Regions from separate parts of the Paenibacillus sp. SJS-P3 genome, predicted to be linked through region 2. Evidence: predicted binding sites of a transcription regulator. Region 2 holds the regulator's gene; the other holds the start of a gene.
The links. The regulator CtsR, encoded in region 2, represses protease genes until heat stress. The targets are predictions, from matches to a motif close to ATGGTCAATAAAGGTCAAACA.
Positions count from the first base shown of each region.

Region 1: clpP (ATP-dependent Clp endopeptidase proteolytic subunit ClpP) is a predicted target of CtsR. The motif match lies at 1,548-1,568, and genes of this name have one in related genera.

Region 1 is NZ_CM160043.1:299,555-302,965, reverse strand. It holds gene AC06G8_RS01430 (sugar-binding transcriptional regulator) at 34-1,059, opposite strand; tRNA gene AC06G8_RS01425 (tRNA-Arg) at 1,290-1,364, shown strand; gene clpP (ATP-dependent Clp endopeptidase proteolytic subunit ClpP) at 1,655-2,236, shown strand; gene AC06G8_RS01415 (SIMPL domain-containing protein) at 2,300-3,091, opposite strand.
Region 2 is NZ_CM160043.1:615,304-618,714, forward strand. It holds gene AC06G8_RS02735 (GNAT family N-acetyltransferase) at 1-825, shown strand, start outside; gene AC06G8_RS02740 (CtsR family transcriptional regulator) at 1,151-1,615, shown strand; gene mcsA (protein-arginine kinase activator protein McsA) at 1,643-2,158, shown strand; gene mcsB (protein arginine kinase) at 2,274-3,317, shown strand; gene clpC (ATP-dependent protease ATP-binding subunit ClpC) at 3,314-3,411, shown strand, end outside.

The DNA.
Region 1 (3,411 bases), 320 kb from region 2:
GACAAGAACCATTATCGCCTTGCGGCATGGCTCTTATTCCGTCAACGCCGCGATTTCGAGGGCGGCAGCCTCGTCGGTGACGAGGATGTCCTCGTGGCCGAACCTCAGCACCGCCGAGATGGCCTCCGCCTTGGAGCGGCCGCCGGCCACACCGATGACGACCTCGGTCGTCACGATGTCCTCGAGCCGGATGCCGGCTGTCTGCATCTTGTGCACGACGTTGCCGCTGCGGTCGAAGTAGTAGCCCCAGGCTTCGGCAAGCGCGCCTTCCGCCTTGAGCGAGTCGGCAAGCGCGCCGTCGATCCGTCTGCGCCGGGCCATCACCATGGCATCTCCGATGCCGTGAATGACGATACGCGCGCTGCGGATGACCTCGACGATCTCCTTCACTCCGGGCTCCTGCATGAGGCTCGTGTAGGCCTCTTCGCTGAGATGGTCCGGGACGTGAAGCATCCGGTACTGCGCTCCCGTCCGCTTGGCCATCGTCGAGACGATCGTGCTCGCCTGGTATTCCAGGCTCTCTCCGAGCCCGCCCCGTGCCGGCACGAACAGGTTGCTCCGACGCGGCGAGCTCGAGGCGAGCTGCGACGCGACGCCCGCAAGCGTCGTGCCTCCGGTCACCGCCACGACATCCCGCTCGCCCAGCACCTGCAGGAGCGCTGCGGCTCCGGCGCGTCCAAGCTCCCGCTTGGCGCTATCCGATTTCTCGGAATCGCCGGGAACGATGATGACCTTCTGCAAGCCGAACCGCTGCTTGAGCTTCTCCTCCAGATCGCTGAGGCCAAGCAGCCCTCCGAGCTCGGGCTCCATCTCCTCCAGCAGCCGCCGTCCGGCCGGGCTGATGGACATGCCGGAGGATTTGATCTCAAGCAAGCCTTGCTCCTTGAGAAAATCCGTCTCCGCCCTCAGCACCCTCTCTGTCATCGACAGGGAGGCAGCCAGAGTCCGGCGGCCGATCATATCCGAGAGCATGACTTGGTGCAGGATCGCATAACGGCGGCGGAGCGTATCGACGAGATCCGGAACGAGCTGACGCTGCAAATCAATAATGCTGCGCATGAGCGCCCCCACTCCACTCGTGCATGGCCATAATGGGACATTTTTAGTCCCAGCCATTCATTTTACGTCCCACACCATCATTTTACCTCTTTTAGATAACCCCCGCAAGTGAGGAATACCCGATGTAAACGGTTGCCGACACCCGATTTTCGGATTTCTTTTCACGGAAACCTTTAGTGTTGCTTTTTCCTGCCAGCTGTTATACAATCTTAGACGTTACGTTTTTACAAGCGCCCGTGGTCCAATGGATATGACGTAGGCCTCCGGAGCCTGAGATCTAGGTTCGATTCCTAGCGGGCGCGCCAATTTACACATATGGATACATACATAGAAGGATCGGCATCCGTGCCGATCCTTTTTTTTGCATCCGGAGGGGATCGGACTTAGGATCGAAAGGCGCCTCATCGCTTCCGGCTGCCGGAACGGAAACTCCGCGTTTAAAGAATAAGGAAGCCGGTTAAACTGGGCTATTGACGGCTGTCCCGACTTCTTTGACCAAATTTGACTTTAAAATCGCAATCCATTAAAATGAAAAAGCAGCACCCCGCATACTCCACTATTTATGAAGGTTATAAGGAGGGATTCGCACTTGGACATGAATTTTGTGCCTATGGTCATCGAGCAAAGCAACCGCGGTGAGCGCGCCTATGATATTTATTCCCGGCTGCTCAAGGACCGCATCATCTTCCTCGGCACCGGCGTCAACGATGTGGTGGCCAATTCCATCATCGCCCAAATGCTGTTCCTTGCAGCGGACGACCCGGAGAAGGACATCTCGCTTTATATCAACAGCCCCGGCGGCTCCATCACGGCCGGCATGGCGATCTACGACACGATGCAGTTCATCAAGCCGGATGTCTCCACGATCTGCGTCGGCATGGCGGCTTCCATGGGTGCGTTCCTGCTGACAGCAGGCGCCAAGGGCAAGCGGTACGCGCTGCCGAACAGCGAGGTCATGATCCACCAGCCGCTCGGCGGAGCCGAAGGCCAGGCGAGCGACATCGAGATCCGTGCCCGCCGCATCCTCAAGATGCGCGACAAGCTGAACGCCATCCTGTCCGAACGTACCGGCCAGCCGCTGGAGCGCATCGAGAAGGATACCGACCGCGACAACTTCATGAGCGCGGAAGAGGCGACGGCTTACGGCCTCGTCGACAAAGTCATCGAGAAGCTGTAAGCTCGGCTGAATAGACAAAAGAACAGCAGCCCCCGGATTTTCCGGGGGCTGCTGTTCTTTTGTCTATTTGAGAGAGAACAATACGGTAATGTCGGAGGTGACGTCGACCTCGCCTGCATCCACGACGGTGTTGGCCGAAGAATCCGACGCTGCTGCCATCTTCATCTGTGCTCTCTCGATGATCGGCTGCACGACCTGGGCTCCATTCTCCGAGATTGAAACGACCTCGCCGAGCGTGCGGCCCGATGCCTGGGCCAGCGTCATCGCTTTGACCTTGGCGGCTTCCACTGCCTTCTGCAGCGCCTGCTGCGTGTAGGCGTCTCCTTTTTCCGTTCCGAAGGAGATGTTGTTGATCCGATTGGCGCCGGCCGCTGCAAGACCGTCGACGAGATCGCCTGTCTTATCCATGTTGCGGTAGGAAATCTGGATGTCCTGCACCGCCGTGTATCCGGTCAGCACTTGGCCTTCCTTATCCGTATAGCGGTATTGCGGCTGCACCGAATAGTTCGTCGTCTTCAGATCCTTCTCCGCGACTCCGAAAGTGCCTGTCAGCGCCTTGCGCACGGCGTCGTATTTCTTGGCCGCTCCAGCCTGCGCTTCCTTGGCCGTCTTGGCCGTCACCGAAACGCCAGCCGATACATAGGCGATATCCGGCGCGACCGACACCTTGCCTGTACCCGTTACGGCGACTGTATTCAACACTGCATTCTCCGTTCCTGCGGCAAATGCCGGCTTGTTGAGCGGCTGACCGCCAAAGGCATTCCACGCCATCAAAGATCCCGCTGTGATTCCCGCCGCTAGAAGCAGCACCTTGCTCTTATGCATCAGCCCGCCAGCCGCATTTCGTTTGTCCATTCCCAGCGCCTCCTTAGGTGTTGTCCTCTTGAAACGGCATGCAGATCCAAAAGGTTGCATTTATCCTAAAGGATTGACGATATTGTTTACTTTGAGACCTGAAAGCGGACGGAGCCGAGTCTCAGGCGGACCCAGCCTGAGAAGGGATGGCCCGGCTTGCCGAAAATCCCAGCCTCAGCCCGGTTCCATGTCGGGCATAGCTTGCAGTATCCGCCGGCTGCAGCACGGTTTGATTGGCATCGGGCCTACCTTCCGTATCCGCGCCCAAGTTCGGTTTGATATCGGGCATAGCATGCAGGATCTTAATAGCCTCAATCCCG
Region 2 (3,411 bases):
TTTTACCGCAAATACGGCTGGGAGCTGTTCATCGACCGGGTCAAGTACACCTTGGCGACAGACAAGCTGCCTCAACGAATGCACAACAACGGCAAAGTCGAGCGGATTCAAATCCGCGATCATGCCGAGCTGCTGGGCATCCTTTATCAGACCTATTCGGAGGGCTTCAATGGCACGCTGGCAAGGACTTCGGATTGGTGGGAGCATTCGGTCTTCAAGCGGAAGCAAGGGGATGCGGTGCTGTACCGGAGCCAGAACGGCACGCCGGAAGGGTATGCCCTCTACAAGGTGAAGGAGAGGCGTCTCGACATTCATGAGCTCGTCTATCTTACGGAAGAAGCGAGGGTGGGGCTTTGGAATTTCTTCAGCAATCATGATTCCATGATCGATTCCGCTGTGCTGCATACCTATGCGGGGGATCCGCTGCCTTATCAGCTTGTCGATCCGCGCATCGAGCAGAGCATTCATCCTTATTTCATGGTTCGTATCATCGATGTCCAATCTCTCGTCAAGCAGCTTCCGTTCGAGCCGGGAGTCCGCGATCAGTTTGTCCTCCAGATTCATGACGAGGACGCATCCTGGAATGACGGATTGTGGATGCTGGAAATCACGGAGGAGGGCAGGGGCAGCCTTTCCCGGTATCAGGATGGAACTTCGTCCAAGCGCCTTGATCTCTCCATCGGAACTTTGGCTGCTCTTCTCATCGGATATAAGCGCGCGCGGGATCTCCAGCAGATGGATCATATCTCGGGTCCGAGGCCGGAGGCCGTCCGGCTGGGCAGCCGAATCCCTGACGGGATGACGAATTTCATGGACTTCTTCTAACCGGAGTATAAAGCGGGGCGTCTTATCCCAAGCTGATAACGACAGCAGGGCGAGGCTGCCTTTTTTGCATAGATGGCAGCAGTGGAAGTTTCCTTGACCTTTTATGAAAAAGGAGTATAATCAAAGATATAAGTCAAAGAAAGTCAAAGTCAGTTGCCTCTGATCCTGCCTTACGCAAGGCTAAGATCCTTTTCTTCCGGTCCCCGTTCGCGGGTCTTAATTTGCGCCGATGAGGGAATGCTACAGGGACGCCTTTGGCTGTTTGGCTTCTAACCGCAATTCAAGAAAAATCCTGAAGGTGCCCCGGCATAGGGAGGTGGGTGAAATGCGAAACATTTCCGATGCATTGGAGCAGCATTTGAAGCAGCTGCTTCAGGACAGTCCCGAAGGTGCGGTGGAAATACAGCGCAACGAATTGGCGGACAGCTTCTCCTGCGTGCCGTCGCAGATCAATTATGTCATCAGTACCCGCTTCACGCTCGAGAAGGGATACCTCGTGGAGAGCAAGCGAGGGGGAGGCGGCTATATCCGGATCCAACGGATCGAGCTGCCTGCGCTCAAAGCCATCCACGGCCATATTCATCATACGATCGGCAATCAAGTCGATCAAAGCGCCGCAGAAGGACTTATTTACCAATTGGAAGAAGCTTTATTCATTTCCAAGCGAGAGGGCAGCCTGCTCCGGGCGGCTGTATGCCGGGAGTCCATCGCGATCAAGCTGCCGCAGCGCGACGAGCTTCGGGCCAGGCTGCTGAAGGCGATGCTGATCTCGCTTCTGGGTAAGCAATAGAGAAGGACCGGTGAGGAGGGACGCGGCATGCTTTGTCAGGAATGCGGCAAAAGGCCGGCAACGCTTCATTTTACCAAGATCGTAAACGGAGAGAAGACGGAGTTCCATATCTGCGAAGCCTGCGCCCGCGAAAGGGGCGAAGGCATTCCGGGAGCTCCGAACGGCTTTTCCATTCACAGCCTGTTGTCGGGGCTCATGGATTTCGAGCCTGCGGGAAGCTTGGCAGGGACGAAGCAGTCGGTGCCGCGCTGCGAGGAATGCGGACTTACGTATTCGCAGTTCTCCAAGCTAGGAAGGTTCGGCTGCAGCTCTTGCTACAAGCATTTCGGGGAAAGACTCGATCCTCTGCTGAAGAGAGTGCATGGGAATACGGTCCATGTCGGCAAGATCCCCCGCCGCTCGGGCGGAAGGATTCAAACGCAGAGGGAAATCGACCGGCTGAGGCAGGAAATGAAGAGCTCGATCCAGAAAGAAGAGTTCGAAGCCGCCGCCAAGCTCAGGGACGAGATCCGCGAGCTGGAGAAGCAGATCAAGGAAGCCTGATGGTCGGAAGCATCCAGATAGACATCATAAGCGCAGCTTCCGCAAGGGGGCTGCACGGTAGGGAGGGATTGGATTGGCAGCCAACCGGTTTGCCCAGAAGGCGCTGAGCGAGTGGATGAAGGGAGACGGACCCGATTCGGATATCGTCTTCAGCAGCCGGGTAAGAATCGCCCGCAACCTGCACAATTATCCCTTTCCGATTCTGGCCACTAGCCAGCAGTCCTCGGAAGTCATGAGCAAGCTTGCTTCCGTGGCGCAGGAAGGGAAGCTTGAGCCGATCGGCCCGTTCGAGACGATCGTTCTTTCGGATCTCAGCGAGCTGGAGCGCAGGGTGCTGGTGGAGAAGCATCTGATCAGTCCCGCGCTTGCGAACGAAGCCCGTGCGGGAGCGGTCGTCATGAGCGAGAACGAATCCGTCAGCATTATGATTAACGAAGAGGATCATTTGCGCATCCAATGTTTATATCCGGGTTTCCAGGTCCAGGAGGCATGGAAGCTTGCCAGCAAGATCGACGATATTTATGAGGAAGCAGTCGACTTTGCTTTTGATGAGAGACGCGGATTTCTGACCAGCTGTCCCACCAACGTGGGGACCGGCATCCGCGCATCCGTCATGATGCATCTGCCGGCGCTCGTGCTCACGCAGCAGATCAACCGAATCCTGTCCGCCATTACTCAAGTGGGGCTGGCTGTGAGGGGGCTGTACGGCGAGGGAAGCGAGGCGCTCGGCAATCTGTTCCAGATTTCCAACCAGATTACGCTTGGACAGTCGGAGGATGAGATCATCGACAATCTGCATGGCGTCGTCAGGCAGATCATGGAGCATGAAAAAGCGGCCCGCGATCGTCTGCAGGCGGAGTCGCGCCTTCGGCTCGAGGATCGGGTGATGAGATCTTACGGCATCCTGTCCCATGCGGCGGTCATGGATTCCAAGGAATCGGCTCAGAGATTGTCGGATGTTCGGCTTGGCATCGATCTGGGCTTGATTCGGGATGTTTCCCCGCAGGTTATGAATGAGTTGATGGTAATGACCCAGCCTGGCTTCCTGCAGCAGGCATTCGAGGAGAAAATGAATACGGAGCAGCGCGATGCAAGGCGCGCGGAGCTGATCCGCAGCCGGCTGCTCCCTGTAATCCATGATGGAGGTGCTTACGAATGATGTTTGGACGATTTACGGAACGTGCGCAGAAGGTGCTCGCTCTCGCCCAGGAAGAGGCGGTGCGGCTTGGACATAACAATATCGGCACGGAGCA